DNA from 4 places in the Streptomyces altiplanensis genome. Region 2 is predicted to be linked to each of the others. Evidence: riboswitches for the same ligand, from Rfam matches in the RefSeq annotation. Region 2 holds a riboswitch; each other region holds the start of a gene.
What was found. A riboswitch is a leader RNA that binds a small molecule or an ion and turns the genes downstream of it on or off. The one in region 2 is predicted to bind cyclic di-AMP.
Positions count from the first base shown of each region.

Region 1: another riboswitch for cyclic di-AMP. It lies ahead of ACWD0Y_RS23735 (C40 family peptidase); the one in region 2 lies ahead of ACWD0Y_RS10520 (transglycosylase family protein).
Region 3: another riboswitch for cyclic di-AMP. It lies ahead of ACWD0Y_RS28420 (M23 family metallopeptidase); the one in region 2 lies ahead of ACWD0Y_RS10520 (transglycosylase family protein).
Region 4: another riboswitch for cyclic di-AMP. It lies ahead of ACWD0Y_RS22115 (M23 family metallopeptidase); the one in region 2 lies ahead of ACWD0Y_RS10520 (transglycosylase family protein).

Region 1 covers NZ_JBSFUB010000060.1:545-2,736, reverse strand. Annotated here, with positions in the region: gene ACWD0Y_RS23740 (VOC family protein) at 1-288, opposite strand, end outside; gene ACWD0Y_RS23735 (C40 family peptidase) at 333-806, opposite strand; cyclic di-AMP (ydaO/yuaA leader) riboswitch at 810-972, opposite strand; gene ACWD0Y_RS23730 (hypothetical protein) at 1,307-1,603, opposite strand; gene ACWD0Y_RS23725 (ATP-dependent Clp protease proteolytic subunit) at 1,612-2,192, opposite strand, start outside.
Region 2 covers NZ_JBSFUB010000015.1:89,769-91,960, reverse strand. Annotated here, with positions in the region: gene ACWD0Y_RS10525 (transglycosylase family protein) at 1-844, shown strand, start outside; cyclic di-AMP (ydaO/yuaA leader) riboswitch at 1,112-1,282, shown strand; gene ACWD0Y_RS10520 (transglycosylase family protein) at 1,286-2,014, shown strand.
Region 3 covers NZ_JBSFUB010000086.1:13,481-15,672, reverse strand. Annotated here, with positions in the region: gene ACWD0Y_RS28420 (M23 family metallopeptidase) at 1-921, opposite strand, end outside; cyclic di-AMP (ydaO/yuaA leader) riboswitch at 924-1,098, opposite strand; gene ACWD0Y_RS28415 (alpha-galactosidase) at 1,474-2,192, opposite strand, start outside.
Region 4 covers NZ_JBSFUB010000052.1:32,690-34,881, forward strand. Annotated here, with positions in the region: gene ACWD0Y_RS22110 (GntR family transcriptional regulator) at 1-52, opposite strand, end outside; gene ACWD0Y_RS22115 (M23 family metallopeptidase) at 223-1,062, opposite strand; cyclic di-AMP (ydaO/yuaA leader) riboswitch at 1,076-1,245, opposite strand; gene ACWD0Y_RS22120 (M16 family metallopeptidase) at 1,474-2,192, opposite strand, start outside.

The DNA.
Region 1 (2,192 bases), on a different contig from region 2:
GTCGTCGACGATCCGCGCACCGAGCGCGCCGAGCCGCTCCACCTCGGCATCCCGCGTACCGTGCGGCGGCTGGATGTCGAGGTGGACGCGGTTCTTGCCGGCCTTGTCCCCGGGAACCCGTATGAACAGCAGTCCGGGCACACCGGGTCGCTCCGGATCGATCAGCACCTCGTCGTCACCCGGCTCGTCCAGCAGCTTGTAACCGGTCAGACGGGACCAGAACTCGGCGAGCGTGTACGGGTCGTGGGCGTCGAAGGTGATGTGACGTACCGGATTCAGGAAGGTCATGGCAGGGAAGGTATCTCCCCGGACCGGCAGCCGGCCGGGAAATATCAGCGCACGCGGCCGTACCAGACGCTCTTGGACCAGATCTTCTCCAGCTTCACCACGGAGCCGGACTTGGGCGAGTGCCAGATCTTGCCGCTCCCGGCGTAGATGCCCACGTGGTAGACGTTCCGCCCGGAGTGGAAGAAGACCAGGTCTCCGCGCTGACGGCTGGAGGCGGAGATGTGCCGGGTCTTGTTGTACTGGGACTGGGCGGTGCGTGGCAGGCTCTTGCCGGCCTTCTTGTACGAATAGAGCGTCAGCCCTGAGCAGTCGAACCGGCTCGGGCCCACCGCCCCGTACTTGTACGGGGCCCCCTTCTTCGACGCGGCGACGTTGAGCGCCTTCGTCGAATGCGATGCGGCCTGCGCCTCGGTGACGGCACCGGGCGCCAGCATCGTGGTGCCGATCGCGGCGAGGGTGAGAGCCGAAGCGGCTCCGGCCCGGGACAGTACGGACGGAACGTGCTTGTGCGCGGTCATGCGCAACCCTTCGTCAGCCGCCTGTGAAGGATGACCTGTCGGGTTCGGACAGGCGAAGATGCCCGGCCGCGGTGTGCGGCTTCACCCCGAGGGACGACCGTCTCCGGCCACCCCGTACTGCTTGGGTCCTCCACTCCTGCCGATGCACTCCTGTCGACCAGTCATCCGGAACGGCGGCAGGACTCAGCGTCCGCCCGGACCGCCCCGCCGCGGTGGCGGGGGCTTGTCGTCCCAGGGATCTTGACTCATGAATGGCCGGATTTCCGAGCCGAAACGGCATTTTGTGAGGCTGATCACCGCTGACCCGTTCGGGTGGACAGGGGTGTTTTCGGCACCGGACGCCGGTGCCTGACGACCGCCGTACCAGCGGCGGAATGCCCAATTCCGCCAAATGTGCAGGTGTGTTGCGCAAGCGGGGTCGTACCGCTGTTCAGGTATTTCCTACGCCTTTTGAGTGAGTTCCTCTCGTACGCCAATGGGGGTAGCCGACCGCGTGTTCCTCAACTCGCGGACACGGCTGGCAGGGTGACCCGGTCCGCCCGCCGCTCCCCGTCGAGCACGCGCAGGGCCCGCGCGAGCGTGGCGGCATGCACGCGCGTCTCGCCCCGCTCGTGCATCAGGGCGAGAGCGTCCCGCAGGCCGGCGGCCTTCCCGGCGAGCGCCTGGGCGGCCCGCAGCGCGCCATAGGTGTCGGTGCCGCGTGCGGGGTTGATCCGTCCCATCAGGTCGAGCACTTCGAGATAGCGGTCGACGAACTCGCACTCGGCGCGCGTCAGTGCGGGCAGCGGCGGCAGCATGCGCGGGTTCACCTCGGAGCGGGGGAGGCGGGCGCGGCCTTGCGGCTGTGCACGACGTGGTCCACCAGGCCGTACGCCATCGCGGCCTCGGCCGTGAGCACCTTGTCGCGCTCGATGTCGTCGTCGACGCGCTCCGTGCTCTGGCCGGTGTGCAGTGCGAGGAGCTGAGTGAGCGTCTGCCGCATGCGCGTCAGCTCCCGCGCCTCGATCTCCAGGTCCGAAGGCCGGCCGTGCACGGGCCGGCCGGTGGACGGCTGGCTGAGCAGCACCCGGGCGCCCGGCAGGGCGAGGCGCCTGCCCGGCGTGCCGGCCGCGAGCAGTACGGCGGCGGAGGCGACGGCCTGGCCCAGGCAGACCGTCTCCACGTCACAGCTCACGAACCGGATGGTGTCGTAGATCGCGGACATCGCGGTGTGCGAGCCGCCGGGGGAGTTGATGTAGAGCGAGATGGTCCGGTCGGGGGCGGCGTGTTCGAGGTACATGAACTGCGCCGTCACGTCGTTGGCCGCGGCGTCGTCGACGGCCGTTCCCAGGAAGACGATCCGCTCCGCGAGCAGTTTCGCGTACGGATCGACCGTGCGGGTCCCGG
Region 2 (2,192 bases):
GCCGGAACTCTGGCAGCGCTTCGGCGGTACGGCGTACGCGCCGCGCGCCGACCTCGCCAGCCGCTCCCAGCAGATCCAGGTGGCCGAGAAGGTACTGGCCGCACAGGGACCGCAGGCGTGGCCGAGCTGCGCGCTCATCTCGGGCCTGACGGAGGGTGAGGACGCCGGGCCGAGTGGCGGCGCGACCGCCGAGCCGGATGCCGCACCGAAGACCGGCTCCAAGACCGGCTCCAAGACCGGCTCCAAGACCGGCTCCAGGACCGGGACGCCGAAGAGTTCCACGGCTCCGGAGGCTTCCTCGGACGGAAAGGCGGCCGGAGCCGAGAAGTCCGCCGAGCCGACGGCGCCCCCGTCGGCCGACGCCGCCGATGCCGCGGAGGCCACCGCCGACGCCGAGACGTCCGACGCGCCCGCCCGTGAGGCCGCTGAGGCCACCCCCGGGAAGAGCGCCTCCACGGGCAAGCACCGCGGCGAAAAGGCCCGGGAGGACGCGGACGCCATAACTGGCGACTCGGGCATCGAGCGCGAATCGGGCCGCCACGCCTCGCGAGGTGACGGTCCGACACGCGACGCGGTCGGCACGGCCGGTGAGCAGGAAGCGGGAGCGGACACGGACGCAGGCGCGGACGCGGACGCGGGCGCGGACGCGGACGCGGGCGCGGACGCGGACAAGGGCAAGGACAAGGACAAGGACTACACCGTCCGCACCGGCGACAGCCTCTGGGACATCGCCGACGCGCATGACGTGCGCGGCGGCTGGCCGGCGCTCTACGCCGCGAACGAGAAGACCGTCGGGTCCGATCCGGACCTCATCGTCCCTGGCCAAAGCCTCGATCTGAACTGAAAACGGGGGCAGTTCGGGCCGCTATGTCCGCATTGGAGACAGTGAGACATGGATCTCTTTGCCTCATATCACGCGGCCGGCCCGAACGGTCCGTCAGTCTCGCCTCTGACCTGCGCGGATGGGGGTCGGGCGGGGGCGCGAATGGGCGATATTTCCGTGATGCTCCTCTTTGAACATCGAGGGCTCATGTGTTTACGGTCGAACCGCTCGCCATCGCGGGCCCCGTCGACCGTCACGCCGAATCCTGCCGTCGGTCGGGGGGAACCGACGCGTAAAGCGCCGTAGGCAGGAGCGGGGGACCCAGGTAGGCGCCGGGCCCGGACGTCGGAAGACGGACGGAACCGGCTTGGGGTTAAGGCGCGCGACGCAGGTCGCGCGGCCGGGCACTCATTGGCCCGAACCCGACAGCTCACCTCGTAGGCGTCGGTGAGGAGATGTCGCATGCTGTTTTCCGGCAAGGCCAAGCACCGTCGTCCGTCGAAGGCCGTTCGTATCGCCACGTTCGCCGGCATCACCGGCGCCGCTGTCGCCGTCCCGCTGATGGGCGCGACGTCGGCCTCCGCCGCCTCCGTCGAGACCTGGGACGCTGTCGCCCAGTGCGAGTCCGGCGGCAACTGGTCCATCAACACGGGCAACGGTTACTACGGCGGCCTGCAGTTCTCCGCGTCCAGCTGGGCCGCCGCCGGCGGCACGCAGTACGCCCCCACCGCCGACAAGGCCTCCAAGGCCCAGCAGATAGCCACCGCCGAGAAGCTCCTCGACATGCAGGGCCCGGGTGCCTGGGCCTGCGCCGGCGCCGGCGGTCTGACCAACGACGGCGTCGACCCGGGTGTCGACACCTCCGGCTCCTCGCAGCAGCAGGCGCAGCCGCAGAAGGCCGCGCCCCAGCCGCAGCAGACGCAGGAGCAGGCCGCCCCGCGCGCCGCCGAGCAGCCCGCCTCGCGCAGCGAGGTCCGCTCCGCGCCGAAGGCCGAGACCGCGAAGCCCGCCGCCCCGAAGGTCATCGAGAAGGGCGACGGCGAGTACAAGGTCAAGTCCGGCGACACCCTCGGCAAGATCGCCGAAGCGAAGAAGGTCAAGGGCGGCTGGGAGAAGCTCTTCGAGCTGAACAAGGACATCGTCGACGACGCCGATGTCATCTACGCGGGCCAGCAGCTGCACCTCAGCTGACCCGTTTCCCCCGGAGCACCCCGGTCCGGCGCGCTTCCCCCGTGCGCGCCGGGCCGGGGTTTCCTCTTTTCCCTTACTGATCAGTAGACCGGAACGCCGTTCCGCACATCCAAGAGTTACGTCCGCTATTGCGGGTATTCGGGCCTCTTCTTGTCCCAGGGGGCGGGCGAACGGCCGA
Region 3 (2,192 bases), on a different contig from region 2:
GTCCGAGCCGTAGCTGGGGCCGGTCCGGATCTCGAAGTGCAGGTGCGGGCCGGTCGAGTTGCCCGTGGAACCGGAGAGGCCTATCTGCGTGCCGCCGCCGACGCTCTGGCCGGAGGAGACGGACAGCGAGGACAGGTGGGCGTACTGCGAGTACCGGCCGTCGTCGTGCTTGATGACGACCTCGTTGCCGTACGAGCCGCTCCAGCCCGCGGAGACGACGGTGCCGGCACCGACGGCCTTGACCGGGGTGCCGCTGGCCGCGGCGAAGTCGACGCCCGTGTGGTAGCCGCTGGACCAGCTGCCGCCGGCGGCGCGGTACGGGGTGGTGACGCTCGCGGAGACCGGGGCGGTGAAGCCGGATCCGGTGCTCTGCGCGGCGGAGGCGGAGTTCACGGAAGTGGACTCCGCGGCCTTGGCCTCGGTCTTGACCTCGGCCTTGGGGGCGGCGGCCTCGGCCTTGGGCGCGGCAGGCGCCTCGGCCGCAGGCTTCGCCTGCTTCGCGGGGGCCTGCTTCACGGGGGCCTGCTTCGCCGGGGCCTGCTTCGCGGGCGCCGACGCCTTGGCGCCGATGGTCAGCTCCATGCCCGGCAGGATCAGCGAGGGGTTGCCGCCGACGACCTCACGGTTGTCCTCGTACAGCTTCTGCCAGCCACCGCGCACGTTCTGCTCTTCGGCGATCTTCGACAGGTAGTCGCCGGAGACCACGGAGTAGATCTTGGTGCTGGTCTTCTTCTGCGGCGTCGCCTTCTCGGACACCGCGGCGGCGGACGCGGCGGCCGGGGCTGCGGCCTTCTCCGCGGCGTTCGCACCGGTGGCGGTGATCAGGGGAAGTGCGAGTACGGCTCCGCCCGCTCCCGCGGCGACAATTCCGCGAGTGATCGAGTTGGACCTCGGGCGGCGGTGCTTACCCTTTGCGGGCATGGAACATTCCTCTCCGGCGCCTACGAGGTGAGCTGTCGGGTTCGGGCTGGAGATGCCCGGCCGCGCTGCTGCGCGACTTCACCCCAAGCCGGTCCGGACGCACGAGACGTCCGGATCACCGGCGTACTTACCTGGGTCCCCCGCTCCTGCCAACGCGTGAGTGAGTGAGTGCGGATTCCGGGAGGTGGCAGGATTCGGCGGTCCACCCGGATTGCGGTGACCGTAAGCCGACGGGGCTCCCCCGTACAAGCCGGTCCATTCACACGGACATTGGCTGACGGGAATTCACCACGGAATTCCCGTCACCCTCCGTGGATTACGGATCTTTACACACCGCCCGTGAACTGGCATTTGCACACGGAGCTTCGCCACGTACTGTCACGAATATGATCCTGCTCACCAGCTGCCTCTGCCATTTCCCGGCCCCACAAAGGAAGTTGTCCCGGAATCGCCCGTTTCGCCCCAAATGCAACTCATCCCCCTGACCGGGGACCGCAAGGGCGGGGAAAGGGAAGCGGGAAGGACACGGGACGAAGAAAGAAGGAGCAGGGCTCAGACCCTCCTCAGCCGGAAGACCGCGGCATCGAGATCACCGCGCAGCGCGGTGCGCAGTCCCCGGTGGAGCAGTACGGAACCCCGGTGCACGGCCGAGGTGTCCAGGCAGGCGTACGCCGCGTCCGGGTCGAGCCCGCGCAGGCGCAGCGGAGGCTGCTGCTCGCCGTAATGCTGGGCCTGGAGCCAGGCGAGGACGACGGTGTCGTCCCCGCGTACGTACTGGACCGCGCTGAGCCCGCCCTCGGGCGCCCGCAGCCGGTACAGCTCGCCGTGCTGCACGACCGGCCGGATCTCCTTGTACAGGTCCACCCACTCGCGCGCCTCGGCGATCTCGTCCTCGCTCCACCCGGCCAGGTCGCCGCCGATGCCGAGCACCCCCGCCATCGCGCTCACGAAGCGGAAGCGCAGCGAACTGACCCGCCCGTTGAGCTGCGTGTTGGGGCTGTCGGTGACCCAGGCGGCCATCGCCCGCGCCGGGTGCAGCTGGCTGAAGCCGTGCTGGATGGCGAGCCGGTCCAGCGGGTCGGTGTTGTCGGAGGTCCACACCTGGTCGGTACGGGAGAGGATCCCGAGGTCGATCCGGCCGCCGCCCCCCGAACAGGACTCGAAGGCGACGTCCGGATGCGCGGCCCGCAGCCGGTCGAGGAGCGCGTACAGCGCGTGCACATGCTCGGTCCACAGCTTCTGCGGATACGGTTCGCCCGGCCAGCCCGCGT
Region 4 (2,192 bases), on a different contig from region 2:
AGACGATGTCGTCACGGATCGCCGTGCATACCGATTGCGCGGGAATGCGCATGAGCGGACCTCCGCCTTGTCCCCCGCGAAACGCGGTCGATTGACACCTGTTCGGCGACTCTATTGCAGCGGTGCGCAATTTCCGACGGGCGGCGGGAATTCATGGATATCTTTTGGCCAACGCCGAAGGCCCCGGCGGGAAGCCGGGGCCTTCGGGAAAACCGGGGTGCGTCAGACGTTCACGCCGTGCGCGCGCAGGTACGCGACCGGGTCCATGTCGGAGCCGTACTCGGGAGACGTACGGGCCTCGAAGTGCAGGTGCGGGCCCGTCGAGTTGCCGGTCGAACCCGAGATGCCTATCTGCTGGCCCGGGGCGACGGCCTGGCCGACGGAGACGCCGATGGACGACAGGTGGCCGTACTGCGTGTACGTGCCGTCGTTCATCCTGATGACGATGTTGTTGCCGTACGCCCCGCCCCAGCCGGCCTCGACGACGGTGCCCGCACCGACGGCCACGACGGAACTGCCGGACGCGGCGCGGAAGTCGATGCCGGAGTGGCTGCCGGAGGACCAGAGCGAGCCGCCGCTCTGGTAGCCGGTGGTCACGACGGAACCGGCGACCGGAAGGGTGTAGGCGGTGAGGCGCTCGCGCTCCGCCGCACGGGCGGCACGCTCCTCGGCCTCGCGCTCCTCGCGTTCCTCGCGCTCCTTCTCGGCCTTCGCCTCGGCCCTGGCTTCCGCCTTGCGCCTGGCTTCCGCCTTGCGCTCCGCCTCGGCCTTGCGCTCGGCCTCCGCCTTGTCGGCGGCGTGCTGCTGCGCCTCGGCCTGGGCGGCGATCCGGTCGGCGAGGGAGTCGCCGATGACGAGGGCCTCGGTCAGGCCGGTCGCCTCGACGGAGTGGGCCGCGTCGGCGCCGGCACCGGAGCCGGCGGCGAGGGCCGGAGAGGCCAGGCTCCCGATGGCGCCGGTCGTCGCGAGGGTGGCAACGCCCGCGAGGTTCGCGCTCCTGCGCGTCAGACGGCCCGGACGGCTCGGACGACGGTGCTTCCCGGTGGCACGGGTGAACGCCATGGAGTGGCTGGTCCTTTCCTTCCTTCTCGCCTACCGGGTTAGCTGACGGGTTCGGAGCAGGAAGGTCTCCTACGGACCCCTCTCCGTACGTGCGCACGGAAGGACGTCCGATTCACCCCAGGGACGGTTTGGGTCCCCGGCTCCCCAGGCTCGCGCCTGACGGGGACTCGGCGATGACTGCCCGGTGCCGCGGATGCGGCTCACTGCTGACGGACAGCCGGACCGACGCTAAACGGGAGATCTTTCAATCACCAAAAAGACATCGCACTTTGTAACGCACCCCACAGACCAGAAAGGCAACTCCGCAACAAAACGGACATACACAAAGGACCCCGGCGGCCTGTCGGCCACCGAGGTCCCTCTACCTCCCGTTTTGAGGGAGTTGCGCAATCGGCTCGGACGGGCGGACCGTCAGCCGGCGACCACCGTCACGTCACCGATGCCGAGCGCCCTGACGGGCTCCTCGATCTGCGACGCGTCCCCGACGAGGACCGTGACCAGACGGTCCTCGGGGAAGGCGCTGACGACCGCCGCGGTGGCCTCCACCGTGCCCGTCCCGGCGAGGCGGGCGTACAGCTGGGCCTGGAAGTCGTCCGGCAGGTGCTGCTCGACCTGGTCGGCGAGCGTGCCGGCGACGGCGGCCGCCGTCTCGTACTTGAGCGGTGCGACACCCACCAGGTTCTGCACGGCGACGTCGCGCTCGGCGTCGGTGAGGCCCTCGGCCGCGAGGGTGCGCAGCACCTTCCAGAGGTCTTCGAGCGCCGGCCCCGTGGACTCCGTGTCCACCGAGCCGCTGATCGCCAGCATCGACGCGCCCGACCCGTCCGGCGCGGAGCGCAGCACCTGGCCGAAGGCGCGCACGCCGTACGTGTAGCCCTTCTCCTCGCGCAGGACGCGGTCCAGGCGGGAGGTGAGCGTGCCGCCCAGGCAGTACGTGCCGAGGACCTGGGCCGGCCAGACGCGGTCGTGCCGGTCGGGGCCGATCCGGCCGATGAGCAGCTGCGTCTGGACCGCGCCGGGGCGGTCCACGATGACCACACGGCCCGTGTCGTCGGCCGTCACCGGCGGTACGGGGCGGGGCTCGGCGGTGTCGCCCTTCCACGCCCCCAGGGTGTCGGCCAGTACGGCGT